Regions from separate parts of the Nocardiopsis sediminis genome, predicted to be linked through region 2. Evidence: riboswitches for the same ligand, from Rfam matches in the RefSeq annotation. Region 2 holds a riboswitch; the other holds the start of a gene.

Region 1 (15,858 bases), on a different contig from region 2:
GACCTCGAGCGATGCGCGCGGGCCCACCGTGACCGTGTTCTGCACCGGCTCGATCGACAGCACGTAGCGGCGGTCGACCGAACCGCCCAGGTTCAGCCCCTTGCGCTGCCCGACCGTGAAGGAGTGCGCGCCGTTGTGCGTGCCCAGCACCTCGCCGGACTCGTCCTTGATGGGGCCCGGCTCCGCGCCCAGGCGCCCCTGGAGGAACCCCGCGGTGTCGCCGTCGGCGATGAAGCAGATGTCGTGGCTGTCGGGCTTGTCGGCGACCGTCAGCCCGCGCCGGGCGGCCTCGGCCCGGACCTCGTCCTTGGTGCAGTCGCCCAGCGGGAACATCGCGTGCGCGATCTGCTCGCGGGTGAGGACCGCCAGCACATAGGACTGGTCCTTGGCGGAGTCGACGCTGCGCCGCAGGCGGCCGTCGAGCAGCCGCACGTGGTGGCCGGTGCACACCGCGTCGAAGCCCAGCGCGACCGCGCGGTCGAGCACCGCCGCGAACTTGATCTTCTCGTTGCACCGCAGGCACGGGTTGGGGGTGCGCCCCGCTGCGTATTCGGCCACGAAGTCCTGGACGACGTCGCGGTCGAACTCGTCGGCCATGTCCCACACGTAGAAGGGGATGCCGATCACATCGGCGGCGCGCCGGGCGTCGCGGGAGTCCTCGACCGTGCAGCAGCCGCGCGCACCGGTGCGATAGGACTGCGGGTTCTTGGACAGGGCCAGGTGCACCCCGGTCACGTCATGGCCGGCCTCGGCCGCACGGGCGGCCGCCACCGCGGAGTCGACGCCGCCCGACATGGCGGCCAGTACACGCAGAGTCATAGCCGTTCCAGCCTATGCGCTCGCCGGGTCTGCTCCCTACGGCGGGCCGCCCCCTCCTGGTGGCTCGGCCACCCCCGCGCTCTGCGAAAATCTCTCCATGGCTCTGTTCCGTCGCCGCCGATCTTCCTCGCAGTCCGACTCCGCCGTCGCCGTGGACGAGTTCTGGGCGCAATGGCCCGGGCTCCGCGCCGATCTGGCCGCGAGCATCGACTCCGGGCAGCCGGTCGCCGGTGAGACCGCCGGCCGGCTCACCGAATGCGTCACCCGCATCCACCCGGCTCTGAAGTGGGAGGTCTCCGCGGCCCCGCACACCTCCGGCGACCTGCTGGGCGACTTCGGGCTGAGCGCCGACGACGACCCCGATGCGCTCATGGCGCGCATGGCGGAACTGGACGACCCCCTGGCCGCGCTCGGCAAGGGCGCTGCCTACGCGCTGACCCTCAGCGCAGGCCCCGACGACCAGGCGCGCATCCTGGCCGAGCGCTGGGCGCGCGCCGCCCCCGATGAGCCGGACTGGCGGTTCTTCCCGGCCTTCCCCGCCGACCACGACAAGCTCGGCAAGCCGCTGAAGTGGGACGACCACGAGCTCGACCTCGCGCACTGCACGGTGTCCCTGCGCGTGGACCAGCAGCAGGGGCGCATCCAGGCGGGCGTCTACCACCCCGACTTCATGTTCCTGCCCGAGGAGACCCGCAACGGCGTCGCCGACCACGTGGTGATGCTGGCCCTGGGCGAGGACGACTACGTGCGCTGGATCGGCCGGGTGGAGGCGCTGGCGGAGAAGCCGCTCGACCCGCTGCCGCCCACGTCGATCCCCTCGGTCGTGCAGCAGCTGTCGGGCGCCCTGGGCAGCGGCGGCTGGGTCACCCTCCAGGGGCGGGTGCCCCTGCGCGGGCTCATCGAGATCGCCGTCCGCCAGCCCCTGCACCGGCGCGACTTCCCCGCTCTGACCCTGTACGTGCTGGTGGTCGTCCCCTACACCGACGCCAACGACGACAAGCTGCCCGCCGGGTCCTCGGCCGGTGCCCTGGAGGCGCTCACCACCCGCCTGCGCGACCTGCTCGGCGACAACGGCGCGCTGCTCGCCCAGCAGACCGCCGCCGGCCAGCGCCAGCTGCACTTCTACCTCGACCCCGACTCCGGCGTGCTGCCCGAGCTGGAGCAGGCCGTGCGCGCCTGGCCCGAGGGCCGCGCGGCCGTCCAGAGCCGCCTCGACCCCGAATGGGACGTGATCGACCAGCTCCTGCGGCCGATCAAGCGCCAGCTGGGCAGGTGACCCGGGCGCCGCTGCGACGCGGCGCCCACCGGATCAGCGGCGCTTGCCCCGGGCCGTGCGGGCGCGTGCCACGGCCGGCGCGATCGCCTCGGCGAGCGCCGTGACGTCGTCGGCCGTCGAGCCGCGGCCCAGGGAGAACCGGAGCGAGCCGCGCGCGGTCTCGGGGTCGGCGCCCATGGCGAGCAGCACGTGGCTGGCCTGGGCCACCCCCGCCGAGCACGCCGAACCGGTCGAGCACTCGATGCCCTTGGCGTCGAGCAGCATCAGCAGGGCGTCGCCCTCGCAGCCGGGGAAGGACATGTGGGCGTTGCCCGGCAGGCGGTGCACGGGGTCGCCGTTGAGGGTGGCGTCGGGGACCTCGGCCCGCACCGCCGCGACCAGGTCGTCGCGCAGCGCCGCCAGTGCGGCGGAGTGGGCGGCGCGCTCGTCGACGGCCATCCGCACCGCCGTGGCGAAGCCCCGCAGCAGCGGGGTCATCAGGGTGCCCGAGCGGACCTCGCGCTCCTGCCCGCCCCCGTGCAGCACCGGCACCGGGTCGACCCCGCGGGCCAGCAGCAGCGCGCCCGCCCCCACGGGGCCGCCGAGCTTGTGCCCGCTCACGGTGAGCGCCGACACCCCGCTCGCGGCGAAATCCACGGGTTCGGCGCCGACGGCCTGAACGGCGTCGGTGTGGAACGGGATGCCGTACTCGGCGGCGATCGCGGCGAGTTCGGCGACCGGCTGCACCGTGCCGACCTCGTTGTTGGCCCACATCACCGACACCACGGCCACCGAGGCGGGGTCGCGCTCGATGGCGGCGCGCAGGGTCTCGGGCAGCACGCGGCCGAGCGGGTCGACCGGCAGCTCCTCGTAGAGGGCGCCCTGGTGGTCGGCCATCCACCGCGCGGGGTCGAGGACCGCGTGGTGCTCGACAGCGGAGACCAGCAGCCGCCGGCGCGCGGGGTCGGCCTGGTTGCGGGCCCAGTACAGGCCCTTCACGGCGAGGTTGTCGGCCTCGGTCCCGCCGCTGGTGAACACCACCTCGTTGGGGGTGGCGCCGAGGGCGACGGCGATGGCCTCGCGCGCCTCCTCCACGGCCCGGCGGGCGCGGCGGCCCGCCCCGTGCAGCGACGACGCGTTACCGAGATGCCCGAACTCCTCGGTCATGTCCCGGACGGCCTCGGGACGGACGGGGGTCGTGGCTGCGTGATCCAGATACACCATGGCCGTCTCAGGATACGGCGGCGAATCGGGGTGAATCGCCCCGGCCCGTGGCCACGGCACAACGGACGGCCGCGGCCCTAGGGCCGCGGCCGTCCGTCTCCCGGCGGAAGCCGGTCACTTCCGCTTGTTGATCTCCTCGGTGAGCTGGGGGGCGACCTTGTGCAGGTCGCCCACCACGCCGAAGTCGGCCAGCTCGAAGATCGGCGCCTCGGGGTCCTTGTTCACCGCGACGATGTTCTTCGAGGTCTGCATGCCGGCCCGGTGCTGGATCGCACCGGAGATCCCCAGCGCCACGTACAGGTTGGGGCTGACCGTCTTGCCGGTCTGGCCCACCTGGAACTGGTTGGGGTACCAGCCGGAGTCGACCGCGGCGCGCGAGGCGCCCACGGCGGCGCCGAGGGAGTCGGCGAGGGCTTCGACGACGGAGAAGTCGTCGGAGCCGACACCGCGGCCGCCCGAGACCACGATCGCGGCCTCGGTCAGCTCCGGGCGCTCGCCCTTCTCCTGCGCGACGCGCTCGACGACCTTGGCCGACTTCGCGGCGTCGGAGATCTCGACCGACACCTGCTCCTCGGCCGCGGCGCCCTCGGCAGGCGCGGGCGGCACCGAGTTGGGGCGCACCGCGACCACCGGCACGCCGCTGCGCACCTTGGCGTGGGTGATGGTGGCGCCGCCGAAGACACTGTGCTCGGCCACGAGGTCGGCGTCGAGGTCGACGACGTCGGTGAGCACACCGGAGCCCAGCTTCACGGCGGTGCGGCCGGCGACCTCCTTGTTCGCGGCGGTCGCCGAGACCAGGATCGCGGCGGCGGACTTCTCGCCGGCCAGCTTCGCCAGCAGCTCGGCCGTGGGCGCAACGACGTAGTCGTTGAGCTCGGCCGGGGCGACGTAGACCTTTTCGGCGCCGTACTCGGCGAGCTTGGCCCGGCCCGCATCGGCGCCGTCGCCGACCCACACCGCCGAGGGCTCGCCGATGCGGCGGGCGGCGGTGAGCAGCTCGGTGGTGACCTTCTTGACCTCTCCGTCGACGTGGTCGACGAGGACGAGGACCTCAGCCATGTCTGTCCATCCCTACTTTCGTTCCCCGCTCGCGGACCTAGACGAACTTCTTCTCGGCGAGGAAGTCGGCGGCCTTGACGCCGCCGTCGCCCTCGTCCTTGACGATGGTCCCGGCGGCGCGCGGCGGGGCGGCCGCGGAGTCGACGGTCTCGGTCGTGGCGTCGGCCAGGCCGATCTTGGCGGGGTCGATCCCGGCGTCGGCCGCGGTGAGCGTGTCGACCTTCTTCTTCTTGGCCGCCATGATCAGCTTGAACGACGGGTAGCGCGGCTCGTTGATCTTCTCGACGACCGAGACAACGGCGGGCAGCTGCGCCTCGACGACGTCGTAGCCGTAGTCGGTCTGGCGCTGGATCCGGACGGCCGTGCCGTCGATGTCGACCTTGCCGGCCAGGGTGAGCTGCGGCAGGCCGAGGTATTCGGCCAGGGCCGCGCCGACGACGCCGGTCCGGGCGTCGGTGGACTCCGAGCCCAGGACGACCAGGTCGAACTCCAGGGTGCCCAGGGCCTGGGAGAGCGCGTAGGCGGTCTGGAGGGCGTCGGAGCCGTGGAGGGCGTCGTCCAGCAGGTGGACGGCCTTGTCGGCGCCCATCGACAGGGCCTTGCGGATGGAGTCCGTGGCCTGGCCGGGGCCCATGGTGAGGATGGTGACCTCGCCGCCGTGCTTCTCCTTGAGGAGCAGCGCCTCCTCGATGGCGTACTCGTCGAGCTCGTTGATGACGCCGTCGGACGCGGCGCGGTCGAGCGTGTGGTCGTCCGACGCGAGTTTCCGTTCGGTCGCCGTGTCCGGGACCTGCTTGACCAAAACGACGATATTCATGGCCGGTGGCCGACCTCCCTGCGCTCCCATGCGTCGCCCGCTCGGACGGCGCGGACGCCTCGCGCGTCCGTGTTGACCCCTCAAGGGTGTCAGTCGCTCTGCTGCGATCGGGTGGCGGGGCGGCGTTCACGTCACGCCGTCCCGCCTGTTCGTAGTGGTTCTCCCCTGATGTTACTGACTAGTAGCACAAGGGCAACCGCCGACCCCGGTTCCGGGGATGAGACGTGTCACCTCGAGGATCCGCCGAAGAACCCTCCGGGGCCCTCGGAGAACGGCCCCGCGGGGGCCGCGGAGAAGCCGAAGGAGACCACCAGCATCGCCAGCAGCGCAACCGCGACCATCGATCCCCAGTACACGTAGGCGTTGCGGATGGCGATCTTGCCGACCAGCCCGATGGCCTCGCGCCGCGCGCCCTTGGCGTTGGGGCCGAGGAAGCTCAGCAGCACCGTGACGCAGAACGCGTAGGCCGAGATGTTGTTGGGGGTCCACTGGTCGGCGATGAGCGCGACCACCATGCCGGCCAGGATGCCCACGAGCAGGTAGCCGAGCCCGTAGAGGAGGGTACGGCCGAGGGTTTGCAGCAGCGCCCACGGCAGGCTGAGCGCGATCACCACGTTGTCGGAGCTGCGCGGGCCGCGGGTCTGGAGGCGCCGCGCGTGGTCGGCCTTGACGGTGTCGAGCGCGCCCAGGACCGCGGCGGCGAGCACGCCGACGACCAGGCCGAACAGCGGGACCGTCAGGCACAGACCGGCCACCAGGACCAGCACGGGCACCAGGATCCACGGCGTCATCCGGCGCGGCTCGTCCTGGTAGTAGTCGTCCTCTTCGTCGTCGGAGCCGACGTAGTCGCTGAGGCGGTCGCCGCCGGAGCGCCCGAAGCGGCTCAGGAGCCCGCCTCGGCGTCCCTCGCCTTCCTCGTCGTCCTCCTCCTCGCCGTAGGAGGCTACCCGGTTGCGGCCGCGGCCCTCGTCGACCGGGGTGAGGATGTCGCGGAACTCCTCGGGGCGCAGCGTGGAGTTGAAGAACTGGGTGCGCGGCGCCATCTGGTCGTCGTCGGCGTAGGGATCGGCCTGATCGGGGTCGAGCCGACCGGTGGCCTGAGGGTCGGCGGGGGCGACGGCCATGGTGCGGTCGACCCGGTCGGGGTCCACCGCCATGGTGCGCTCGGGAGAGCCGGCGAGGTCGGGGACACCGCCCGCGCCCGCGGCCATCGTGCTGTCAGGGGAGACCGTGCGGTCGGTCGAGAGGGGGTCGGCCGCGCCCTGCGGATCGACGGGGTCGGTACGGATCGGGTCCTGCGCTCCGGCGCCGTGGGCCATCGCGGAGGCGGCGAGGCCGCCTGCGGCGGCACCGGCCGCGGCGCCCGCTGCCAGGGCGCCGTACCCGCCGCCGCCCTCGCCCTGGTCGTCGGGGCGCTGGGCCTGCACGGTGTGGTGTCCGGTCAGTCCGCTGCCGGAGTAGGAGGAGGCGTCCTCCGTCCAGGGGAGGTCGAGGTTGAGGCGCCCGGTCTCGGCGACCAGCCGGCGGGCCGTGGGCCGCGCCCCCATGTCGCGGGAGACGGCGGACAGCACCAGCGGCTTGAGCGCCTCGGGCATGCCGTCGAGGTTGATCTCGCCGTTGAGGATGCGGAAGAAGATGACCTCGAAGGAGCCGGCCCCGTAGGGCGCGTTGCCCGTGGCGGCGAAGGCGACGGTGGCGCCCCAGGCGTGGATGTCGGTGGCCGAGCTGAGGTCCGTGCCCTCGATGACCTCGGGCGACAGGTAGCTGGGCGTGCCGACGAACGTGCCGGTCTGGGTCAGCTTGGCGCCGTCGACGGCGTGGGCGATGCCGAAGTCGATGACGATGGGCTCGCCGTTGGAGATGATGACGTTGCCGGGCTTGAGGTCGCGGTGGATGACGTCGGCCTCGTGGATGGCGCCGATCGCCCGCGCCAGCCCGGAGACGAAGCGGGTCAGGGCCCGCCCGCGCAACGGGCCGTGGTCGGTGACCGTGGAGTCGAGCGTGGGGCCCGGGATGTACTCGGTGACGACCCAGGGGAGTTCGGCGGAGGTGTCGGCGTCGATGACCCCGGCGACGTTGTCGCTCTGCACGCGGCGCATGGTCTCGACCTCGCGGGCGAGCCGGGCGCGCGCGATCTGGTCGCCGGCGACCTCGGAGCGCAGCACCTTGATCGCGACCAGCCGGTCCTGCCGGGGGTCTACGGCTTGGTACACAACGCCCATTCCGCCCCGGCCGATTCTGCGGCGGATCATGTATGGGCCGATGCGCTCCGGCAGCCCCTCGTCCTCGGGGAAACCTGCCGTCATTGCCATAGCGAATTCATCCCCTCAAAACCCCGCACACCCACCGCATCAGCCTATCGGCCGGGGATGGCCGGGATTTCCTCCGCGGGAGCCCGGCACTCGGCCGGGACCTGCGTCTCGTGATCTCCACAGCGACCTACTGGTACGCCCCATGGCGGTCTGCGACCGACGGGGCGCGCTCCTTGATGCAACGCTAACCGGACCGCTCACCCACGCCGAAGCCGAAAGCCCACCGCGGAGGTGTCCGTGTTGCCGTCCGGCACGTTCTGAGCGACCACATGAGTATGACGCAAAAGGCGGGGGATCGGTTCCGACGAATTCCCCGCGCGCCGCTTCCGGACGGTCATCCCGCGCCCGCCCTGGCGCGCCGAAACCACCTCCGGCCTGGAGCGTCGCTCCGGCCCCCGGGGCCCCACGCGGGTCCGGAACCGGCCGCGGACACCAGGGAAGAACCCGGGTCCCACGGAGAACCCTTAGGGTCCTCAGGCAGCGGGTACCCCAAGGCCCTCGATGACCACGGCTCCCGGAAGCTCGGCGAGTGCAGCACCGGAGACCACGAGCTTGGAGGCGCGCAGCCCGCTGCCGATCACCGCGTGCGGGGTACGCGCCACGGCGGCGTCCACCAGGATCGGCCAGTCCGCCGGCAGCCCGACCGGGGTGATCCCGCCGTACTCCATGCCGGCCTGCTCCACCGCGTCCTCCTGCCGGGCGAAGGACGCCTTGCGTGCCTCGAGGTGGCGCCGGGCGACCCCGTTGACGTCCGCGCGGGTGCTCGCGAGCACCACGCAGGCGGCCATCCGCGACGTCCCGCCCCGCTTGGCGGAGATCACCACGCAGTTGGCCGACGCCTCCAGCGGGATGCCGTAGGCGGCGCAGCAGTTCGCGGTGTCGGCGAGGGCGGGGTCGATCTCGGCCACGAGCGGGTCGGCGGCGGGCGCGGCCGTCTTCCACCGGTCCAGCGCCTCGGAAACGGGTGCGGCGAGCAGGTCGCGGCGTTCGGTCGCGAGGTGGGTGTCCAGTCCCCACATGTCGGTCGTCTCCTCGTGTACGTCCATGTCGAAAGGGTGGGCCGGCGGAACCGGGCAGCAGTCCCGGGGAAGCTCCCGGGCGCGTCGCCGTCCCCGCCTATCTGCCGGAGAAGCGGGCCTTGCCCGGCCCGTGCTCGGCGAAGCTGCGCATCCCCGTCTTCTGGTCCTCGGTGGCGAACAGGGCGGCGAAGTGCTGCCGCTCGATCTCCAGGCCCGTGGCCAGGTCGGTCTCCAGCCCGCTGTCGATGGCCTGCTTGGCCGCGCGCAGTGCGAGCGCCGGGCCGTCGGCGTAGCGGGCGGCCGTCCGGACGGCCGCGGCGTAGACCTCGGCGGCCGGGACGACGGAATCCACCAGGCCGATCGCCAGCGCCTCCTCGGCGCCCACGTGGCGGCCGGTGAAGATCAGGTCCTTGGCGCGGGCCGGCCCGATGAGGCGGGGCAGGCGCTGGGTTCCGCCGGCTCCGGGGATGACCCCGAGCAGGATCTCGGGCTGGCCCAGCTTGGCGTCGTCGGCGGCCACCCGGAAATCGGCGCACAGGGCGAGCTCGCAGCCGCCGCCCAGTGCGTAGCCGGTGATGGCGGCCACCACCGGCTTAGGGATGCGCGCGACGGCGGTGAGGCAGTCCTGGAGCGCGCGGGAGTAGTCGGCCATGGCGGCGAAGTCCAGCTCCGCCATCTCCTTGACGTCGGCCCCGGCGGCGAACACCTTCTCCCCGCCGTAGAGGACGACCGCGCGCACCGAGGCGTCGGCGGCGACCGCTGCGGCGGCCTCGCCGAGTTCGGCCTGGACCTGCGCGTTGATCGCGTTCATCTTCGGCCGGTCCAGCCGGATCACCGCGACGGCCGGTGTGCCCGGATCGGTCTCCACACGTACGAGTCCACCCACGTCCGCCGCCTTCCTCGGTCGCCGTTGCCTTCCCGCTGTCTACCACGCGCGAGGTGGCCGCGGCCCGGCGGCATCGCGAGAACGCCGGAGGCGGGTGCCGGGGGATGTCAGGAGAACAGGGGCGTCCACGTGCCCAGCGCCAGGGACAGGCCGTGGGCCGCGCACAGGACGGCGACGGTGCCGGCGAGCAGCCCGGTGTCGGCCGCCCGCCACCGGCTCACCCGGGCGTGGGTGCGCCGGCCGGTCCCGAAGGAGCGCGCGTCCATGGCCGTCGCGAGCTGGGTCCCCGTGCGGATCGACCGCACGAGCAGGGCGAACACCTTGCCCGCGAAGATGGCGAGGGCGGTGGCGGGGTTGCGGCCCGCCTCCAGCCCGCGGGCGCGCCGCGCCAGCCCGAGGGTCCGCCACTGGGCCGCGAGCAGCGGCACCAGCCGCACCGCCGCGAGCACGCCGAGTGCGGGGCGCTCGGGGACCTTGAGCTTCTGCACGAGGGCGTCGGCCAGCTCGGTGGGGTCGCTGGTCAGCCCGACGAGCATCCCGGGCAGCGCGATCGCGAGCAGCCGCACGGCCGTGCCGAGCGCGGCGGCGGGGCCGCCGTCGCCGAACAGCAGGGTGACCACGCCGATCGAGGAGCCCATGAGCAGCAGCGGCAGGCCCAGGGGCACCAGCAGCCCGCGGTGCAGCCCGGCGAACGGCAGCATGAGCGCCACGGCCGCCAGGACGACCCCGCTGCTGACGGGATCGACGACCGGCACCAGCCCCGCCACCACCACCAGCGCGGCCACCACCTTCGCAGCGGGGTTGGCCCGCACCAGCCACGCCCGCGCCTCGGCGTCCTCGACGACCCCGTCCCCTAGGGCGGCGGCCCCCGTGGCCTGCGCAGAAGCGGGCATCATGCCTGCACTCCTTCCGCGGCCCCCGGAATCGGTGCGGGGGCCGACACGCGGCCGTCGGTGATGCGGAGTTCGGTGTCGGCGAGGGCGCGGAGCAGGGGTTCGTCGTGGGTGCACATGACCACCGCGCGGCCCTCCGCGCGCAGGGCGGCGAGCAGCTCGACCAGTTCGGTCCAGGACCGGGTGTCCTGGCCGAAGGTCGGCTCGTCGAGGAGCAGAACATCGGGGGCGTGGGCGGCGCCGGAGCTGAGGGCCGTGGCGACCGACAGCCGCCGCTTCTCCCCTCCGGAGAGGGTGAACGGGTGGACGCCGGCCAGCGGATCCAGGCGCAGGCGTTCCAGCAGTTCGTCGACCCATGCCGCGGTCTCCCGCTCCCCCATTCCGGCGCGCAGCGGGGCGAAGCACAGCTCGTCGCGGACCGTCCCGGTGACGAACTGGTCCTCCGCGTGCTGGAAGACCGTCCCCACGTGCCGGGACAGGGTGCGCGCCGGCCAGCGCGCGAGCGGGCGGCGGTCCGCCTCGGCGAGGCGCCCGCGCGGCAGCACCGCGCCCGCGCCGGGGCGGGCCAGCCCCGCCAGCAGCATCAGCAGGGTGGACTTGCCCGCGCCGTTGGGCCCGGTCAGCGCGGTGGCGGTTCCAGCCCGGACCTCGGCGTCGGCGGCGTTCAGCAGCGTGCGCCGCCCGGACGCCCGCCCGGCCCCGACACCGATCCCGGCGGGCGACCGCACCGTGCAGCCGGCCGCCTCGATGAGCGGGCCGCCGCCGGGCCCGGGCGCCACGCGGGGCGCGGGCTCACGCCCGGGGATCCACAGGCCCCGCCGGGCCAGGCGGTCGCCGTGCTCGGCGAAGACCTCCTGCGGGGCGCCGTCGGCGATCACCCCGCCGCCGGGCTCCACCGCCACGACCCGGTCGACCAGGGCCGCCGCGGAGCCGGCGCCGCCCACGACGTCGGCGACCCGGTGCTCCACCAGGACCATGGTGGCCTCGGTCGTCGCGGCCAGGTCCGCGAGCAGCGCGCGCACCAGGGCGGCGCCCTCGGGGTCGAGGTTGGCGGTGGGCTCGTCCAGCAGCAGCAGGCGTGGGCGCAGCGCGAGGACCCCGGCCACCACCAGGCGCTGCTTCTCCCCGCCCGAGAGGGCCGCGGTGGGGCGGCCGGTGCCGTAGGGGAACCCGACACCATCGAGGGCGGCGTGCACGCGCGGCCAGATGTCCTCGCGCGCCAGGCCGAGGTTCTCCAGGCCGAAGGCGACGTCGTCGCCCGCGCGCGCCATGACGAGCTGGGTCTCGGGGTCCTGCCCCACGAGCCCGATCCCGCCGTGCCCGCCGCCGGGCGGCGCCCCGTCGACCAGCAGGCTCCCCTCGGCGTCGCCGGTGATGGCGCCGGTGTCGCCGGTGAGCCCGGCCATGGCGTGCAGCAGCGTGCTCTTGCCCGCGCCGGAGGCGCCCAGCAGCAGGACCCGCTCGCCGGGTTCGATGGCCAGGTCGACGCCGCGCAGTGCCCATTCGCTCCGGCCCGCGTGCCGCCACCCCCAGCCCGACAGGTCGACGCGCGCGCCTCCCGGGCCGCTCACCCCTGGGCCGAGGGGAAGGGGGTCAGCGCGCCGGCCTTGGCCAGCGCCGTGGTCAGCAGCCGCCCGCCGGCGCCGGCGATGAGCGCGGCGCTGATGACGACGATGACCCCGTAGGTCACCTGGAAGGACAGTGGCAGTTCGGGGTAGTAGCGGATGTTGTCCCAGACGGCCGGGGAGAGCCCGGCCGCGGCGGCGGCGAGGACGGCCGCGCCCATGCCCCAGCGGCGGTAGCGGCCGGCCGCGAAGACGAGTTCGGGCAGCAGCCCCTGGCTGAAGCCCGCGAGGACGACGGCGACGCCCCATTGGGTGCCCAGCAGCATGGAGACGACGGCGGCGGCGGTCGAGGTGAGGACGGCGGCCCCGGGCCGGCGGATGATCAGGCCGCCCAGCACGCCCGGCAGCAGCCACACCCCGTACAGGACGGCCTGCGCGGGCGGGAAGAACAGGAAGAGGGGTTCGGTGGCGGCCCAGAGCATGCCCCAGAACCAGAAGATCACGCCGCAGGCGACGCCGAGGACCGCGGCGACGACGATGTCCACGGTGCGGTAGCGGGGGCGGGCGGGTCCGGTGTGCCCGGTGGCGGGCCCGGATGCGGTGTCACTCAACGGGAGTCCCTTCGCGTCATGAAGAACGGAGGGCCCAGGCCAAGAGCGCCGACCGGTGTCCGGTGGCGGCGTGCGCGCACGCCGCGGGACGGGCCGGTGGCGGGTCCACGACTTCCTTCGCCGGCATTATCCGGATCAGGTGTGTGAGGGTCTGCGGTCGGCGACCGCACTCTCAGCGCCGTAGCGCTCCCCTGTCGGTTGCTCCCATTATGACCGTTGCGCCGGGCGGCGGGTCAAGCGCACCCCCTGGTCCCGGCCGGCCGCCCATGATCCGCGTGACGATGATCACACCCTGCCACGGCAGGGCCGCCTCCGCGGACGTCACATCCGCACCGGTGGCGGGTAGCGGACCGCGTCGTATCCGGATGCCCGTTACGACACCCGTGACCGGGCATCGGCGGCGCGAGGGGAGGTGCCGTGACCAGATCCGAGCCGGTGCGGGCCGCCGGCTCCGCGCGCCGCGCGGCCGTGCCCGACACCTTCACCCACGAGCGCCCCCGCGACCCGCACTGGTACAAGCGCGCGGTCTTCTACGAGGTCCTCACCCGCGGGTTCCACGACTCCAACGGCGACGGCACCGGCGACCTGCGGGGACTGATCGGCAAGCTCGACTACCTCGAATGGCTGGGGATCGACTGCATCTGGCTGCTGCCGCTGTACGAGTCCCCGCTGCGCGACGGCGGCTACGACATCGCCGACCACCTGAGCATCCTCCCGGAGTTCGGGCAGATCGGCGACTTCGTCGACCTCGTGGACCAGGCCCACCGGCGCGGCATCCGGGTCATCACCGACCTGGTCATGAACCACACCAGCGACCGGCACCCGTGGTTCGCCGCATCGTGCGAGGACCCCTCGGGCCCCTACGGCGACTTCTACGTGTGGTCGGACTCCCCTGACCGCTACAACGACGCCCGCGTCATCTTCGTCGACACCGAGCCCTCCAACTGGACCTACGACCACCGCCGCGGCCAGTACTACTGGCACCGCTTCTTCGCCCACCAGCCCGACCTGAACTTCGAGAGCCCGGCGGTGCAGGACGCCATCCTGGAGGTGCTGCGCTTCTGGCTGGACCTCGGCATCGACGGGTTCCGGCTCGACGCGGTGCCCTACCTCTTCGAGCGCGACGACACCACCTGCGAGAACCTCCAGGAGACCCACGACTTCCTCAAGCGCGTCCGGGCCGAGGTCGACCGCCTCTACCCCGACCGGGTGCTGCTGAGCGAGGCCAACCAGTGGCCGGCCGACGTCGTCGACTACTTCGGCGACTTCGCATCCGGCGGCGACGAGTGCCACATGAACTTCCACTTCCCGCTGATGCCGCGGATGTTCATGGCCGTGCGCCGCGAGCAGCGCCGCCCCATCTCCGAGATCCTGGCGCAGACCCCCGAGATCCCGCGGGACTGCCAGTGGGCCATCTTCCTGCGCAACCACGACGAGCTGACCCTGGAGATGGTCACCGACGACGAGCGCGACTACATGTACGCCGAGTACGCCAAGGACCCGCGCATGCGCGCCAACGTGGGCATCCGGCGGCGTCTCGCGCCCCTGCTCGACAACGACAAGAACCAGATCGAGCTGTTCACGGCGCTGCTGCTGTCGCTGCCGGGCTCGCCGGTCCTCTACTACGGCGACGAGATCGGCATGGGCGACAACATCTGGCTGGGCGACCGCGACTCCCTGCGCACCCCGATGCAGTGGACCGCCGGCCGCAACGCCGGGTTCTCCCACTGCGACCCCGCCCGCCTGTACCTGCCGCTGGTCATGGACCCGATCCACGGCTACCAGGCGCTCAACGTCGAGTCCCAGCGCGACAACCCCGGGTCGCTGCTGAACTGGACGCGCAACATGATCCGCATCCGCAAGAGACACCCGGTGTTCGGCACCGGCGGCTTCACCGAGCTGGACGCCGGCAACCCCGCGGTGTTCGCGTTCCTGCGCGAGCACGGCGACGACCGCGTGCTGTGCGTCAACAACCTGTCGCGCTTCCCCCAGCCGGCCGGACTCGACCTGCGCCGGTTCCACGGCACCACCCCGGTCGAGTGCATGGGCGGGGAACCCTTCCCGGCCATCGGTGCCGCGCCCTACCGGCTCACCCTGCCCGGCCACGGCTTCTACTGGTTCCGGCTGCCCGCTCACGCGGAGACGGCCGGCCGTCCCTCTGGCCGATCGGATGCGACGTTGGTACCGCAATCCCCATCGAACACCGCCGAAAGTATCCGTCGAGATTCGCCCGCACGGGTGATCCCCGGCGCCTCGTCCCCTCGGTAGCGTCGCGATGCATCTCACCCCCCGACAAGGTACGGAGCCCCCCATGGAGCACACCTGGAAACGCCCGGCGGTGCCGGCGGCACCGCCACCGGCCCCCGGTACCGAGGCCGGCGGTACGCCCGCGGGCGGTCGCGGCGGCTCCCGCATCTCGGTGCTCGATGTGATCCGCGGCTTCGCGCTGTGCGGGATCCTGCTCGCCAATTTCGAGCCGGTCACCCACATGGGCTTCAACGTGCCGGTGCCCGAGGACGAGGTCCGGGTGCGCCACACCGCCGAGATCGTCCTGCTGCTGCTCGTCAACGAGCGGTTCTTCCCGATCTTCGCGTTCCTGTTCGGCATCGGGTTCGCCCTGCTCCTGGACTCCGCCACCGGCCGGCACGCCCGCCCGCGACTGGTTCTGGCGCGCAGGCTCGCGGCACTGCTCCTGCTGGGCCTGGGACACCAGGTCCTGCATCCGGGCGAGGCACTGGGGTACTACGGCTTCTTCGGGCTCGTAGTGCTGCTGCCCGCCACCTACCTGCCGCGGTGGCTGATCCTGGCCGGCGGCGCCGCGGCGACGGCACTGTCGCTGACGGTGTTCACCGGCGGGGTAACGCTCATCCCCGGCATGTTCCTGCTGGGCTTGGCGGCCGTCCGCTACCGCGTCCCGCAGACCCTCGCCGACCGCACGGGGCAGGTGGCGGCCGTGTCCGGGGTCCTGGCAGTAGCGGCGGTCGCCGCCTTCTGCTGGCACTACGCCGATATCGCCGCGAGAAGTGCAGGCATCGCCCAATCGGGCGCGGTCGCCGGGCTGCTGCTGGCGGGGGTCTACACGACCGGGCTGTGCCTTCTGATGCGCACCCCGCTGCGCGCCGCGCTGGAAGCCATCCTTGCGCCGCTGGGGCGCATGGCGCTGACCAACTACCTCACGGCCACGCTGCTGATGCTGGCCGCCGGATGGTGGTTCGGCTTCGAGGACAGCTACCAGTGGGGCGCTCTGTTCGCACTGTCGGCCGCCATCCTGGCCGCCCAGTGGGTGGCGAGCACGCTGTGGCTGCGCCGCTTCCGGTTGGGGCCGGTGGAGTGGCTGCTGCGCTGCGTCACCTGGTGGTCCGTCGTCCCGGCTGCGGCGGCCACGGCCGGCGCGGTGC
Region 2 (15,858 bases):
GCGGTCGAACGCCGAGGGCGTGCCGCCGCGCTGGACGTGGCCCAGGACGACCGAGCGGGCCTCCTTGCCGGTGCGGCGCTCGATCTCCTCGGAGAGGCGCTGGCCGATGCCGCCCAGGCGCACGTGGCCGAAGGAGTCGGTCTCGCCGTGGGACAGCTCCATCTGGCCGTCCTTGGGGTGCGCCCCCTCGGCGACCACCAGGATCGGGGCGTACTTGGTGGTGAAGCGGCTCTCGACGTGGGCGACGACCTCGTCGATGTCGAACGGGCGCTCGGGGATGAGGATGACGTTGGCGCCGGCGGCCATGCCCGAGTGCAGGGCGATCCACCCGGCGTGGCGGCCCATGACCTCGACGACCAGCGCGCGGTGGTGGGACTCCGCGGTGGTGTGCAGCCGGTCGATGGCCTCGGTGGCGATGTTCACCGCGGTGTCGAACCCGAAGGTGAAGTCGGTGGCGTTGAGGTCGTTGTCGATGGTCTTGGGCACGCCCACGACGTTGACGTCGCGCTCGTGCAGCTGGGTGGCGACGCCGAGGGTGTCCTCGCCGCCGATGGCCACCAGGGCGTCGATGCCCAGCGCCGCCATGTTGTCCTTGACGCGCTCGACCCCGCCGTCGATCTTCATCAGGTTGGTGCGGGAGGAGCCGAGGATCGTGCCGCCGCGCGGGAGGATTCCGCCGACCGCCGCGCGGTCCAGGGGCATGGTGTCGCCCTCGAGGGGCCCGCGCCAGCCGTCGCGGAAGCCGACGAACTCGTACCCGTAGTCCTTGATGCCCTTGCGGACGACCGCGCGGATGACCGCGTTCAGCCCCGGGCAGTCGCCGCCGCCGGTCAGCACCCCGACTCGCATGCGTGTACTCCTCGAATCCCGTGAAAAATCCCGAAATGACCAAAGCTGCGGCGCCCGTGGGCGCCGTGCGGGTGGCCGGCACCGTCGCGATCGTGACCGCCGTGATCACCGCGGGGGTGGCGGTGTGACAGGGGTCACGAAAAGTGGGCCGTGGCGATTGTGAGCCGCTCATCCGCGGGGTAGATCCCACGAATGACGGCCCGGAGCGGAGCTGATGGCACGTCCGTCTCACGCCGTCCACATGGTCTAGACCATAGTCGTCCAACCCAGTGGAGGCCAACCCATGTCGGTGCTCACCATCGACGCCGGAACCACCGGTGTCACCGCCCTCATCGTCAGTGAGAACGGCGAAGTCGCCGCGCGCGGCTACCAGGAGTTCGCCCAGCACTACCCCCGCACCGGATGGGTCGAGCACGTCCCCGAGGAGATCTGGCAGGCCACCCTCGCCGCCTGCCAGAGCGCCCTCGACGCCACCGACGACGCCCCCACCTGCATCGGGATCACCAACCAGCGTGAGACCGCGGTCCTGTGGAACCGCAGACGCGCGAGCTCGCCCCGCAGAGCGATCGTATGGCAGGACCGGCGCACCGCCGACATCTGCCAGGAGCTGCGCGACGCCGGGCACGAGGACCGGGTCACCGACATCACCGGGCTGCGCCTGGACCCCTACTTCACCGCGACCAAGCTCACCTGGATCCAGCGTAACGATCAGCGCGCCTGGAGCGGGGTGGAATCCGGCGACGTCGCCCTCGGCACCGTCGACTCCTACATCATCGCCCGCCTGACCGGGGGCACCCGGCACATCACCGACGCCTCCAACGCCTCGCGCACCCTGCTGTTCGACCTGCGCGCCGGGACCTGGTCCGACGAGATGTGCGAGCTGTTCGGGGTGCCCATCTCGGCGCTGCCCGAGGTCGTCCCCTCCTACGGCGTCGTGGCGGAGTCGGAGCCCGACGACTTCCTCGGGCTCAAGCTGCCCATCGCCGGGATCGCCGGCGACCAGCAGGCGGCCATGTTCGGCCAGAACTGCTACACACCGGGCTCCTCCAAGTGCACCTACGGCACCGGCTCCTTCATCCTGGTCAACACCGGCACCGAGCCGGTCCCCCCGCGGCAGGGCCTGCTCAGCACGGTCCTGTGGCAGCACCCCGACGGCCGGCTCGACTACGCGCTCGAAGGCTCCATCTTCGTCACCGGCGCGGCCGTGCAGTGGCTGCGCGACGGCCTCGGGTTCATCGACAGCGCCGCGCAGTCGGAGGCGCTGGCCGCCAGCGTCGAGGACTCCGGCGGCGTGGTCTTCGTCCCCGCCCTCACCGGCCTGGGCGCACCCGACTGGGACCCCTACGCGCGGGGCGCCATCTTCGGCATCACCCGCGGCACCGGCCGCGCCCACCTGGCCCGTGCCACCCTGGACGCCATCGCCTTCGAGGTGCGCGACGTGGTCGAGGCCATGGCCCGCGCGTCCGGCACCGAGCTGCCCGAGCTGCGCGTGGACGGCGGGGCCTCGGCCAACGACCTGCTCTGCCACATCCAGGCCGACCAGCTCGGGGTGAGCGTGGCCCGCCCGCAGATCCAGGAGACCACCGCCCTGGGCGCCGCGTTCCTGGCGGGGCTGGGGACCGGCGTGTGGGACTCCACCGACGACCTGGCGCACACCTGGAAGCTCGACCGCCGCTTCGAGCCGCGGGACCGCGACGACGCGGCCTACCGCCGCTGGCGGGTCGCCGTGGAGCGGTCCAAGGGCTGGGCCGGGCTGGAGTGAGGGCGGTGCCGGTGCCGAACCCAGGGGGAGTTCAGTCGTCCAGGCCCTGGTCGATGGCGTAGCGCACCAGCTCGACGCGGTTGTGCAGCTGTAGCTTGCTGAGGGTGTTCTGCACGTGGTTCTGCACGGTGCGGTGGGAGAGGGTCAGCCGCGCGGCGATCTGCTTGTAGCCCAGCCCCTTGGCGACCAGGCGCAGGACCTCGGTCTCGCGCGGGGTGAGCGCGGGGGCGGCCGGGGCCGCATCAGGGGAGGGGGCGGAGGCGAGCCGCCGGTACTCGCCGAGTACCAGGCCGGCCAGCCCCGGGGTGAAGACGGCGTCGCCACCGTGCACGCTGCGCACGGCGTCGAGCAGCTCCTCGCGTCCCGCGGACTTCACCAGGTAGCCGGTGGCGCCGGCCTTCACCGCGCCCAGAACGTCGCGGTGCTCGCCGCTGGCCGAGAGGATGAGGACGCGCGGCGGGGTGCCGGGCAGCGCCAGCAGCCGCCGGGTCACCTCGACCCCGCTCATGTCCGGCAGCTGGAGGTCGACCACGGCCACCGTGGGACGCGCGGCCGGCGCGACGGCCACGGCCTTGCGGCCGTCGCCCGCGGTGGCCACCACCTCGAGCCCGGCCTCGGCGAGGTCGCGGGCGACGGCGTCGCGCCACATCGGGTGGTCGTCGACCACCATGACCCGGATGGTGCGGCCGGAGGCACCGGCGGCGGGCTCACCTGCGGCGGGGTCGGCGGCGCCGGGGTCAGTCATCGTCCCGGCTATTGCCGTTGCCGTTGTTGCCATTTCCGTTGTTGCCGTTCCCGCGGTCGTCACCGCTGCCGAACGGGGTCACGAACAGCTCGACCTCGGCGCCGCTCTCGACCTCGCCCTCGGGGCTGAAGCCCGCGACCCGGTCGCCGCCCAGCGGCGCGGTGACCTTGACGGTCAGGCCCAGGTCCTCCAGCTCCCTCTGCGCGGCCTCGACCGACAGGCCGGTGACATCTGGCACCTCGATCCGGTCGGGGCCCGACGACACGGTCAGGGTGACGGCGTCGCCGCGGCCGACGTTCTCCCCCTGGCCGGGGTCGGTCGAGATCACCCGGCCGGCCGGGACGTCGTCGCTGGGCGCCTCGGCGACGTCGACGCCCAGGCCCTTGGCGCGCAGCGCGTCGGTGGCGTCCTCCTGGGTCTGGCCCGCGACATCCGGCACGGCGAAACCGGTGCTGAGCGTCAGGGTGACCGATTCGGCGCGGTCGGCGTCGGTCCCCTGCTCGGGGTCGGAGGCGACCACCGCGCCGATCGGCTCGTCCTCGGAGGACGCCTCGTCCAGCTCGATGTCGGAGAACCCGGCGCCCTCCAGGGCGTCGCGGGCATCGTTGGCGGTCAGCCCGACCACCTCGGGCATGGACACGGTCTGCGGGCCCCGTGACAGGAACACGGTGACGGTGCCGTTGGGCTCGATACGGTCGTCGATCTCGGGGCTGGCCCCGGCGATCTCCCCCTCGTCGGCGGCGTCGCTGAAGATCCCCCGCTCGTCGACCTCCATTTGCAGGCCGCTGTCGGCCAGCACGGAGGCCGCGGTCTCCTCGTCCAGCCCGATCACATCGGGGACGGTCTCGAAGCGGCCGAACAGCATCCACCAGCCGAAGACGAGCGCCGCCACCGCCATGGCGCCGCCGGCGAGGATGAGGAGGTGCTTGCGCTCCAGGGGGCGGTCGTCGGGCGGCGGGCCCGCGTCCTCGACGTCGTCGAGGTCGACCACGAGGGTGGCGTTGCCGCCGGACCGCGCGGCCGCGGGCGGCCCTGCCGCATGGGCGGCGTCCATGCGGGGCATGGTGGCGGCCGCGGTCGCGGGCCCGCCGTCCTCCGGCATGTTCTTCATGACCTCGGACATCCCGGCGAGGTACTGGGCGGCGTCGCCGGGGCGGTAGCGCGGGTCGCGCTCGGTGGCCTTGGTGACCAGGATGTCGATCTCGGGGCCGATGCCCGGAAGGACGGTCGAGGGCCGCGGGACGTCGACGTTGACGTGCTGGTAGGCGACCGCGATGGGGGTCTCGCCGGTGTGCGGCTGCTCGCCGGTGATCAGCTCGTAGAGCATGATCCCGGCCGCGTAGACATCGGTGCGCGCATCGGCGGTGCCGCGCTCGATCTGCTCGGGAGCCAGGTAGGCGGCGGTGCCCATGAGCGTGCCGGTCTTGGTCATGGCCTGCTGGGCGGATTCCACGAGCCGCGCCAGCCCGAAGTCGGCCACCTTCACCTGGCCGTCCTCGGTGAGCAGGACGTTCTCGGGCTTGACGTCGCGGTGCACCATGCCGGCGCGGTGCGCCGCGCCCAGCGCGGCCAGCACCGGCGCCATGATCTTCAAGGCGGCGTAGGGCCCCAGGCGGCCGCGCTCGCTGAGCAGGTCGCGCAGCGTGCGGCCGGGCACGTACTCCATGGCGAGGTACACGTGCCCCTGGTCGCTGCCCTGGTCGTAGACCTGCACGACGTTGGGGTGGGAGAGGCGGGCGACGGAGTGCGCCTCGTTGATGAAGCGGCGCACGAACGTGGGGTCCTCGGCCAGGGAGGAGTGCATCACCTTGCACGCCACCCGGCGGTCCAGCCGGAGGTCGTGGGCGACGTAGACGGTCGCCATGCCGCCGCTCGCGACGCGCCCCTCGATGAAGTAGCGGCGGTCCAGGGTCATTCCGACGAGGGAGTCCGCAGTCGTCATGTCCATCGGATCACGTTCGCCTCGCTCCGCTGCTCCTGCGGCCCCGCGGGTGGGGCCTCCGGTCGGGCGGCGCCGGCGCTCGATCGCCGGCGGCTCGCCGTTCGTTCCACGCAGCCGAGTGTAATAGGGACAATGCCCCCACGCCGGGCCTCGCGCGGCGTGGGGGCACAGAAACCCCTGTGACCTGCGATTTCTTCCGTAGGGTCACTCCGCGGCCGGTGACGATGCGTGTGCGTACCGGCGCACCGGGATACGGCCCGCTCGCCGTGCCGCGCGCCCTGCGGCGACCGCGTCGCGCATGGCCGCGGCCATGAGGACGGGGTCATGGGCGCGGGTGACCGCGGTCGCCAGCATCACGGCGTCGCACCCCAGTTCCATGGCGAGCGCCGCCTCGCTGGCGGTGCCGATCCCGGCGTCGATGACCACCGGGACGCCGGCCTCCTCCACGATGAGCTCGATGTTGTGCGGGTTGCGGATGCCCAGGCCCGACCCGATCGGCGCGCCCAAGGGCATGACGGCGGCGCAGCCCACCTGCTCGAGCCGGCGGGCGAGCACGGGGTCGTCATTGGTGTAGGGCAGCACGGTGAAACCGTCGTCGACCAGGAGCTCGGCCGCGTCCAGCAGCTCCACCGGGTCGGGCAGCAGAGTGCGCTCGTCGGCGACGACCTCCAGCTTGATCCAGTCGGTCTCCAGCGCCTCGCGGGCCAGGCGGGCGGTGCGGACGGCCTCGGCGGCGGTGAAGCATCCGGCGGTGTTGGGCAGCGGCCGGATGCCGTTGCGCCGCAGCACGTCCCAGACCGAGCCCTGCGCACCGGGCGCGACCCGGCGCAGCGCCACCGTGGTCAGCTCGGTGCCCGAGGCGATCAGCGCGTCCTCCAGGACCCGCATCGACGGCGCCCCGCCGGTGCCGGTGATGAGCCGCGAGGCGAACGCGCGCCCGGCGATGACGAGCGGGTCGGCTGTGTGGGTCGTCATGATCAGCCTCCCTGGACGGCGGTGAGCACGTCCACGCGGTCGTTTTCGAAAACGTGGGTGCGCGGCCAGGCGGCGCGGGGGACGACTTCGTCGTTGACCGCCGCCGCCACGCCCCCCTGGGCGTCGGTGAGGGAACCGACGATGTCGGCCACGGTGCTGCGGGGCGCCACCCGGGTGCGCCGCCCGTTGATGATCACGTCCATTGGCGTGCCTCGCTTCCGTCGGAGCCGCGGGCGGCGGCGAAGGGCCGGGCGTAGGCGGGCAGGCCCTCGCCCGCCAGCACGTCGGCCAGCGCGTCGCCCGTGGCGGGGGTGAACAGGACACCGTGCCGGAAGTGCCCCACCGCGAGGTGCAGGCCCGGCAGAGCGGTTGGGCCCAGCAGCGGTGCGTTGCCGGGGGAGCCGGGCCGCAGCCCTACACAGATCTCGGCGATCTCCAGCTCGCCGACCCCGGGGACCAGGGTGTGGGCGTCGCGCAGCAGCTCCCACACCCCGCCCGCGGTCGGGTTCAGGTCGGCGCCCATCTCCTCCTGGGTGGCGCCCACGACCACCTCTCCGCTGTCGCGGGGGACGAGGTAGACCGGCGTGCCCCGGACCAGCCCGCGCACGGTGCGCGTGACGACGGGCGCCGCGCCGGAGGGGGTGCGCAGCCGCAGCAGCTGGCCCTTGACCGGGCGCAGCGGCGGCACGGCGCCGTCGGGCAGCCCGCCGATCTCCGGGGTCCACACCCCCGCTGCCAGGACGACCTGGCCGGCGCGCAGCTCGCCGCCGCCGGCCAGGAGCACGCCGGCGGCCCGGCCGCCGGAGGTGAGCAGGCGGGCCGCCCGGTCGCGGACGCGGCCGGCCCCGCGCCGCCGGGCGGCGGCCGCCAGGGCCGCGGTGAGCAGGCGGGGGTCGACGGAGTGGTCATCGGGGGCCAGGACGCCGCCGCGCACCGACGGGGCAAGCATCGGCTCCAGCCTGCGGCACGCGCGGCCGGTCAGCCGCTCGGCGGGCAGGCCCAGGCGGGCCTGGAGCTCCGCGAGTTCGCTCAGCCGGGCCAGGTCGTCGGTGTCGTAGGCGACCTGGAGGGTGCCGCCGGTCCGGTAGCCCGCGTGGCGGCCGGAGTCGCGCTCCAGCTCCTCGACGAACGCGGGGTAGCGGTCGCGCGAGAGGGCGCCGAAGCGCATCAGCGCCTCCTCGCCGAACACGGCCTCGCCGGCGGGGGTCAGCATGCCCGCCGCGACCCCGGACGCGGCGCCCGGAGTCGCATCGGGGGCGACGACGGTGACGCGCAGCCCGCGCCGGGCCGCCCGCCAGGCGACGGCGAGGCCGATCACGCCCGCGCCAACGACGAGGACGTCGCAGGCGCCGGGTGGCCCGGACTCCGGAGGGGAGGGGGATGTCGGTGAGGACGGGGGCGGGGGTGTTGTGCGCACGGCTCCGCTGCCACTCCCTTCGCCGGTATGACCCGGATCAGGTTCTTGCGGTCGGAGGCTCGCCGCCTCCCTCTCAGCCGGGTCCCACCGGCTCCCGCGGGGATCGTTGCTCGCGGCCAATCCTAGGGCCCCGCCTCCGCCGGCGGGCGGCCGGCCCGCGTCGGCGCAACCGCTACGCCGGAAGCGATAAGGCCCGATGGCCGGGTTTGGCACGCCCGGATCTGTGGGACATTGGCTGCGTGACAGAGAACGACCACACCATCGATTCCCTGGTCGGCGACTGGTTGACCCTGAAGGAAGCCGCGAAGGCGCTGAACGTCAGCCCGAACCGGGTCAAGCAGTACATCGGCGACCACAAGCTGCTGGGGGTCCGCCGCAAGGGCGAGACCGTGGTCCCGGCGGCCTTCATCGCCAACGGCGACATCGTCAAGGGCCTGCCGGGCACCCTCACGGTCCTCGCCGACTGCGGGTTCGCCACCGAAGAGGCGCTGACCTGGATGTTCACCCCCGACGACACCCTCCCGGGGGCGCCCATCGAGGCGCTGATCGCCAACCGCGGCACCGAGGTCCGCCGCCGCGCCCAGGCCATGGCCTTCTAGCGGCCGGCCCCGGGCCCGCCGCGGGCCCCGGAACGGGCGCGCACTAGCCTGGGGCGGGTGAACACCAGCCTGCGCCGGCGCCTCGCCGATGCCCGCCTGTACCTGTGCACCGACGCCCGCCGCGAGCGGGGCGACCTCGCCTCCTTCCTCGACTCCGCCCTGGCCGGCGGAATCGACATCGTGCAGCTCCGCGACAAGTCGCTGGAGGCGCGCGAGGAACTGGACGCGCTGGAGACCGTGCGCGCGGCCTGCGAACGGCACGGCGCGCTGCTGGCGGTCAACGACCGCGCCGACATCGCCCGTGCCGCCCGCGCCGACGTCCTGCACCTGGGCCAGCGAGACCTGCCCGTGCCCTTCGCCCGCGAGATCGTCGGCGACGGCCCGCTGATCGGCCGGTCCAACAACAACGCCGACGCGGCCGCCGCGTCGGCGGCCGAGGACGGCGTCGACTACTACTGTGTGGGCCCCACCTGGGCGACACCCACCAAGCCCGGCCGTCCCGCTGCGGGGCTGCCGCTCGTCCGGGCGGCCGCGGGGCTGCCGGGCGGGCGCCCGTGGTTCGCCATCGGCGGCATCGACCTGGGCAACCTCGACCAGGTCCTGGACGCGGGCGCGCGCCGCGTGGTCGTCGTGCGCGCCATCACCGACGCCCCCGACCCCCGCGCCGCCGCTGCGGAGTTCACCCGCCGCCTGCGCGCCGCCTAGAGGTTGATACGGCCCAGGGCGCTGGGGTGCTTGCGCAGGTAGCCCTCGATCGTCTGCGCCGGGTGGCCGGTGAGGTCGGGGACAGCGGGGGAGACAACGTCCATCTCGCCCGTGGCGATGGCGGCGTAGGAGCTGGCCCAGCCCTCGACGGCCCACTCCGGGGCGCCCGAGGGGCGGCGCGACTCCAGCGCTTCGTCCCAGGTCTCTGGCACATAGCGGATGACCTTCCCGGTGAGCGAGGACAGCCGCTCGACGGTCTCGCCCAGGGTGACGGCCTCGGGCCCGGTCAGGTCGTAGGTGCGCCCGTCGTGCTCCCCCTGCCCGAGCAGCACCGCCACCGCGGCGTCGGCGACGTCGTCGCGCGACACCCAGGCGACCCGGCCCTGCCCGGCCGGGCCGCGGATCACGCCGTACTCGTCGGCCCAGTCGGGCAGCAGGTCCAGGTAGAGGCTCGGCCGCAGGAAGGTGTGGGCCACGCCCGTCGAGCGGATGTGGGCCTCGGTGTAGAAGTGGTCGCGGGCGAAGGTGAACGTCGCCGCCGGCGCGGCGACCAGGAAGGACAGGTAGACGATCCGGCTCACGCCCGCCGCCACCGCGGCGTCGACCGCGCTGATGTGCTGGTCGATCCGGTCGGCGGCTTCGGTGGCCGACACCAGCAGCAGCGTGTCGGTGCCGCGCACCGCCCGCCCGAAGGCGGCGGGGTCCTCGTAGGCGGCCATCGCGGCGCTGGCCGAGTCCAGCTCCGGGGCGCGGTTGATGTCGCGGACGATGAGCCGCTGGCGCACCCCGCGCCGGGCCAGCCGCGCCGCCACCCGCCCGCCCACGGCGCCCGTGGCCCCGGTGACCCCGACAGTGTGCGCTATTGCCTGATCCTCACCCATGAGCCCCATTTTCGGGCAATGGGCCCCGATGTGCACTTACCGGCGCGCGAGGCGGCCGCAAGCCCCTCGCGCGCCGGGTGGGCAGGCGCCTATCAGCGCGTCACGTCCTGCGCGCCGGCCTGCGCGGGTGCGGGTGCAGGCGCGGCGGGTTCGGGGGTGCGGTAGGTGAGCCGGCGCAGCAGCACCTCGGCGGGCCCGCGCCGCCCGGTGCGTTCGAGGGCGTAGGCGCCGGCCACGGTGACCAGCCACACGCCGAGCGCGAACAGCGCCATCGAGGCGCTGTGCAGGGCGGCGCCGAACCCCAGGCCCCAGGCTGCGAGTACCGGGGAGCAGATCACGGACTGCGCGAGGTAGCTGCTCATGGACCGCTTGCCGACCGCGGTGACCGCGACCACGACCGTGCCCTGGCGTTCCCGGCGGCCCAGGAGGTGGCCGATGATCCCGAAGACGGCGACGTAGCCCAGCCCGCCGAACAGGCCGCCGAAGGACCGCGCCCCGGACCACGCGTCCAGGGCGGGGGCGGTCAGGTCCATCAGCCCGGCCAGGTGCAGCGCCTCGGGGAGCGCCGCCACCCAGGCCGCGGAGATCCCCAGGACGGCGGTCCAGCCGAAGGTGCGCAGGTAATGCCCGGGGACCTCCAGCATCCGGCGCCGGCCCGCCGCCATGCCGAGCAGGATCGCCGCCGGCACGACGAAGCCGAGGCCCTGGGCGACGACGAGCAGCGGCCACACCATCAGCCGGTCCAGGGCCGCGCTCAGGATGCCCGGCTCGCTGAATGAGGCGAAGAAGTATCCGGCCATGCCGTCGTCAACGGCCCCCGCGCCGCCGCCCGGGCTCTGCGAGGCGAGGACGGCCACGGCCGCCGAGAGCGCGGCGATGGCCGCCACCAGCGCGGTGAGGATCACCGCCCAGATGCGGATCGTGCGCTCGCTGCGGCGCAGGAACAGGCCGCACAGCACCAGCCCGGCCACGCCGTAGGCGCCCAGGATGTCGCCCATCCACAGCAGCGCCGCGTGGACGAACCCGAACACGAGCATCCAGAGGTGGCGGCGGCGCACCAGCGCCGCGGCGCCCCGGGCATCGGCGCCGGCCTCGACCTGGCGGTCGAAGGTGCGCATGATGCCGTAGCCGAAGAGGAAGGCGAACATTGGGTAGATGCGGCCGTCGACGGCCACCGTCAGGGCGGCCTGCACCGCCGTGTCCAGCGCCGATCCGCCGCCAGGGTGCGGGCTCATCGCCGGCCGGTCGGTCGCCCACAGGTAGTACGGGGTGTTCGCCAGGGCGATCAGCAACAGCATGAAGCCGCGCGCGAGATCGGGCGCGAGCGCCCGCTCCGCGGCTCGGACGGGACCTCGGTGCGGTGACCGGGTGGGATGCATGCGGAGGGCTCCTGTGCGGTCCGTTCAGCGGAGGTTTCTCCCAGCGTGGCGGACGACGGGCGCCACGGGCATCGGCTGGTGGGAGGAACCTGGTTCCTCCCCCTGGTGGACCGGGCCTCATCCGCCATGACTGGTGAGGCGTCCGGGGGCGGATCAGTGCTTGCGGGCGGTCGCGGCGACGATGAGGTCGGCGAGGGAGCCGCGGGCCGCTTCATCGATCAGCTCGCTGTCCAGGGCGTCGGTGGCCTGGCCGACGTAGTCGTCGATGCGGCTCTCGCAGGCCGCGAGCGCCCCGCACTCGGTGGTGACACCGCGCATCCATTCGACGTCGTCGGCGGTGAGCCCGGGGTCGCCCAGCAGGCGCCGGAAGCGGGCGGAGTCGGCCGCCGGGGCGCGCTCCAGGGTCTCGGCGACGATCAGCGTGCGCTTGCCCTCGCGCAGGTCGTCGCCCGCGGGCTTGCCGGTCTGGCCGGGGTCGCCGAAGACCCCCAGCACGTCGTCGCGCAGCTGGAAGGCGATGCCCAGCGGCAGGCCGTAGGCGGTGTAGACCGGGGCGAGGTCGTCGGCGCGGCCGGCCAGGGCGGCGCCCAGGTGCAGCGGGCGCTCGACGGTGTACTTGGCGGACTTGTAGTGCATGACGCGCAGCGACGCCCCGACGCTCTCGGCGCCGCGCACCTGTTCGAGCATGTCGAGGTACTGCCCGGCCATGACCTCGGTGCGCATCTTGTCGAACGGGCCGCGGCCGTCGTGCAGCGCCTTCAGCGGCAGCTCGCTGGCCGCGTACATCTGGTCGCTCCAGGCCAGGCAGAGGTCGCCGATGAGGATGGCCGCCCCCTGGCCGAACGCCGCGCCACCGCCCGACCAGCTCGATCTCTCGTGCAGCCCTTCGAGGCGCTTGTGGGTGGCCGGCAGGCCGCGCCGGGTATCGCTGTTGTCGATGACGTCGTCGTGGATCAGCGCGCACGCCTGGAGGAATTCGAGAGAGGCGGCGGCGGTGTAGATCCCGGGCACGTCGGCGCCGCCCGCGCCCCTCCACCCCCAGTAGCAGAAGGCGGGGCGCAGCCGCTTGCCGCCGGTGAGCATGGCCTCCAAGGCCTCCATGGCGGGAGCCAGTTCCGGGCCGATCTCCAGGAGATCGGCCCTGCGCTCCCCGGTGAACGCGGTGAGCTCGGCGTCGACGGCCCCGCGCACGAAGGAGACGGGTGTGGCGTGAGTGGAGGTCATGCAGAGCAGGCTATCCGCTTCCCGGCGGCCGCCCGCCGCCGCCGGGCCGGGACCGTCGCCTAAGGTGGTGGGCATGCTTGGGTCTACGACACGCTCCGGTCCGGCGCGTCACTCCGCCGCGCGGCCCCGCCGCATCCGCGATCTGCTCGCCGCCGGCGAACCGACGTTCTCCTTCGAGTTCTTCCCACCCAAGACCGACCAAGGACAGCGCAGGCTCTGGCGGGTCATCCGCGAGATCGAGGCGCTCCAGCCCTCTTTCGTCTCCGTCACCTACGGTGCGGGCGGCGGCACCCGCGACCGCACGGTCGAGATCACCGAGCGCATGGCCACCGACACCACCCTGCTGCCGGTGGCGCACATGACCGCGGTCGACCACTCGGTGCGCGAGCTGCGCCACCTCATCGGCCGGTTCGCCGATGTCGGTGTCACCAACGTGCTGGCGCTGCGCGGCGACCCCCCGGGCGACCCGCTGGGGGAGTGGGTCCGCCACCCCGAGGGCCTGGAGTACGCCGACGAGCTCGTCCGGCTGCTCAAGGAGAGCGGCGACTTCTGCGTGGGCGTGGCGGCGTTCCCCTACAAGCACCCCCGCTCGCCCGACGTCGACTCCGACGTCGAGTACTTCGTGCGCAAGTGCCGCGCCGGCGCCGACTACGCGATCACCCAGATGTTCTTCGACGCCGAGGACTACCTGCGGCTGCGCGACCGGGTCGCGGCCAAGGGGTGCGACGTGCCGATCATCCCCGAGATCATGCCGGTGGTGAAGCTGGCCACGATCGAGCGCTCCGAGCAGCTGTCGGGCGCCCCGTTCCCGCGCCACCTGGCGGCGGAGTTCGCGAAGGCGGGCGACGACCCCGACGCCGTGCGGCGGCTGGGGATCGAGCAGGCCACGCGGATGTGCGAGCGGCTGCTCCAGGAAGGCGCCCCCGGGATCCACTTCATCACGTTCAACCAGTCCACAGCCACGCGCGAGATCTACCAGCGGATCGCCGCCGACCGCCTGCCCGCAATGGCAGCGGGGCGGCCATGATCGCGAAGGGCCGGTCCGTGCTGCCGGGGAACCGGAACTCCGGCAGCACCTCGGTGAACCCGCACGAGGCGTAGAGCCGGCGGGCCACGGTGGGCCCGGTGTGGGTCGACAGCACGGCGGTGGCCTCGGTGCGCGGCGCCGTGAGGCGTTCCAGGAGCGTGCGCCCGAGGCCGCGGCCCTGGTCGGCGGGGTGCACGTGCAGCTCGGCGATCTCGAAGGCGTCGGCGAACCAGCGCCGCTCGGCGGCGGGGTCGCGCGAGCGCACCTCAGCGGTGACGACGTCGTGCCACCACTGCCCGCTGTGGCCGTGGAACCCGTAGGCGAACCCGAGGGCCGCCGCGCCGCCGGGGGCGAGCGCCACCACGGCGCGGAAGCCGGTGTGGAGGGCGTGGTGCTCCATGATCGAGCGGCGCCCGGCGAGCTGGTCGGGGGGCGGGGACATGGCCGCGGAGTAGACGTCCAGCAGCGCGGGGAGCGCGTGGACGAAGGCGGGGGCGGTCGGCTCCCACAGCTCGGCATCGGTCTGCACAGCGCCACACTAGACGACGCCGCCGGGGTGCCCGCCCCTTCTTGACGAAAGCCATTGCGTGAGGTTAACTGAGATTGTTCGAACTGATGTTCGAGCATGAACGGCCGGGTGGGGGAGGGGAAGCCCCTTGCCCGGCCGTTTCATCGTGCGCGCATCCGCCCGGGCGCGCCCGGGTGAAAACACACAGGTGGCCGCCCACCCTGCGCGGGGTGGGCGGCCACCTGCATTGCGGCATGTGTGCCCCTGGGGCATGGGGGCGGTGACGAAGATGTGCGCGGCGCTCCTAGAACGCGTCGACGGCGCGGCGCGCCTCGGGGTCGAGGACCCCCCAGTTGATCAGCTCCTCGGTGAGGTCGCCGGGCGAGCGGTCGTAGATCACCGCGAGCGAGCGCAGGTCCTCCTGGCGGATCGACAGCACGCGGCCGTTGTAGTCGCCGCGCTGGCTCTGAATGGTGGCAACGTAGCGCGCGAGCGGCCCGGCCTTCTCCTGAGGCAGCTGCTGCATGCGCTCAAGGTCGATGACGAGCTTGGGTGTGGGGCCCAGCGGGGTCGGCGCCGCGCCGCCCGGCAGCAGCTCCGACATCGGGACACCGTAGAAGTCCGCGAGCTCGGCGAGCTTCTGCACGGTGACCGCGCGGTCGCCGCGCTCGTAGGAGCCCACGACGACGGCCTTCCAGCGGCCGTGGGACTTCTCCTCCACCCCGTGCAGGGACAGGCCCTGCTGGGTGCGGATGGCGCGCAGCCGCGCGCCGAGGGACTTCGCGTATTCGGATGGCATCTTCTTCGTCGCTCCCCGGCCGTGATGGTGGCTGGTGTGGGCAGTGGGCCCCGAGTTCGCTCGGTAGTGACCAAGCCCCCGGAAAATGTGCTGTGCACCGATTCGCGAGGGGTGGACACGGAGCGGTCCCACCCAGATTGGTTACGGACAGTGACGGTAAGGCTGTTCGGTTGCCAGGTCAAGCCGTTGGGCGGAAACGCGACTAATCAGTGGCCAAACCGTGCGTAAGTGAGGGGTCTCTCATTTCGGTAGAGATGGGTACCAAACGCAGTCGGGCGCCTACCGCAAAGCCCGGCAGCGCAAGCACTTTCGCGTTCTTCGCGGGTGAAGGCGGCGGATTGGGAGCCGCTCGAATCCCACTCGAAGCGCCCGTGTCAACGCCAGGTAGCGTGATCATCGTCATATTTTCGCCGAGTTTCACTCGGCGGCCCGGCGGGCCCGGTGGGATGGCGCTGGTAGCGTGAGGCCGTTCGACATCCTTTAACGACCTGCTCAGCGAGGCAGGGAAGGGGGTCATCACTGTGTGTGCGCAAAAACGCGCGGAACGTGATGTGCATGCCGAGGATCCGTCCGCGCGCGATCTCACCGACACTCAGCGCGCCGTCCTCGAAGGCCCGGAGATCCACCGGGCGCTCACCCGGATCGCCCACGAGGTGCTCGAGCGCACCAAGGGCGCCCACGACGTCACCCTGCTCGGCATCCCCACCCGCGGCGTCCCGCTCGCCCGCCGCCTCGCCGAGCGCATCGAGCGCGTCGAGGACCGCGCGGTTCCGTGGGGCTCCCTCGACATCACCATGTACCGCGACGATCTGCACCTGGCCCCCGCCCGCGCGCTCGGGCGCACCGAGATCCCGCCCGAAGGCATCGACGGCCGCACCGTCGTGCTCGTCGACGACGTCCTCTTCTCCGGCCGCAGCGTCCGCGCCGCCCTCGACGCCCTCAACGACCTCGGCCGGCCCCGCGCGGTCCAGCTCGCCACCCTGGTCGACCGCGGCCACCGGCGGCTGCCCATCCGCGCCGACTACGTCGGCAAGAACCTGCCCACC

Evidence for each region. Region 2 has a riboswitch for thiamine pyrophosphate ahead of thiO (glycine oxidase ThiO). Riboswitches for the same ligand answer to the same signal wherever they lie in the genome.
Region 1: another riboswitch for thiamine pyrophosphate. It lies ahead of ACFOVU_RS04415 (ECF transporter S component); the one in region 2 lies ahead of thiO (glycine oxidase ThiO).

What each region holds. Positions count from the first base shown of each region.
Region 1 is NZ_JBHSBH010000004.1:38,678-54,535, reverse strand. Features, by position in the region: gene mnmA (tRNA 2-thiouridine(34) synthase MnmA) at 1-819, opposite strand, end outside; gene ACFOVU_RS04460 (DUF695 domain-containing protein) at 917-2,095, shown strand; gene ACFOVU_RS04455 (cysteine desulfurase family protein) at 2,129-3,298, opposite strand; gene ACFOVU_RS04450 (electron transfer flavoprotein subunit alpha/FixB family protein) at 3,413-4,357, opposite strand; gene ACFOVU_RS04445 (electron transfer flavoprotein subunit beta/FixA family protein) at 4,395-5,174, opposite strand; gene ACFOVU_RS04440 (serine/threonine-protein kinase) at 5,402-7,426, opposite strand; gene ACFOVU_RS04435 (YbaK/EbsC family protein) at 7,960-8,532, opposite strand; gene ACFOVU_RS04430 (enoyl-CoA hydratase/isomerase family protein) at 8,603-9,391, opposite strand; gene ACFOVU_RS04425 (energy-coupling factor transporter transmembrane component T family protein) at 9,499-10,284, opposite strand; gene ACFOVU_RS04420 (ABC transporter ATP-binding protein) at 10,284-11,855, opposite strand; gene ACFOVU_RS04415 (ECF transporter S component) at 11,852-12,460, opposite strand; TPP riboswitch at 12,556-12,663, opposite strand; gene treS (maltose alpha-D-glucosyltransferase) at 12,929-14,728, shown strand; gene ACFOVU_RS04405 (DUF418 domain-containing protein) at 14,772-15,858, shown strand, end outside.
Region 2 is NZ_JBHSBH010000014.1:174,284-190,141, reverse strand. Features, by position in the region: gene ACFOVU_RS22530 (6-phosphofructokinase) at 1-849, opposite strand, end outside; gene glpK (glycerol kinase GlpK) at 1,133-2,611, shown strand; gene ACFOVU_RS22520 (response regulator) at 2,643-3,281, opposite strand; gene pknB (Stk1 family PASTA domain-containing Ser/Thr kinase) at 3,349-5,304, opposite strand; gene ACFOVU_RS22510 (thiazole synthase) at 5,503-6,273, opposite strand; gene thiS (sulfur carrier protein ThiS) at 6,276-6,476, opposite strand; gene thiO (glycine oxidase ThiO) at 6,467-7,690, opposite strand; TPP riboswitch at 7,688-7,798, opposite strand; gene ACFOVU_RS22495 (Rv2175c family DNA-binding protein) at 7,930-8,289, shown strand; gene thiE (thiamine phosphate synthase) at 8,359-8,994, shown strand; gene ACFOVU_RS22485 (SDR family oxidoreductase) at 8,991-9,875, opposite strand; gene ACFOVU_RS22480 (DUF418 domain-containing protein) at 9,968-11,254, opposite strand; gene ACFOVU_RS22475 (polyprenyl synthetase family protein) at 11,408-12,478, opposite strand; gene metF (methylenetetrahydrofolate reductase [NAD(P)H]) at 12,552-13,505, shown strand; gene ACFOVU_RS22465 (GNAT family N-acetyltransferase) at 13,423-14,034, opposite strand; gene bldD (transcriptional regulator BldD) at 14,318-14,812, opposite strand; gene pyrR (bifunctional pyr operon transcriptional regulator/uracil phosphoribosyltransferase PyrR) at 15,364-15,858, shown strand, end outside.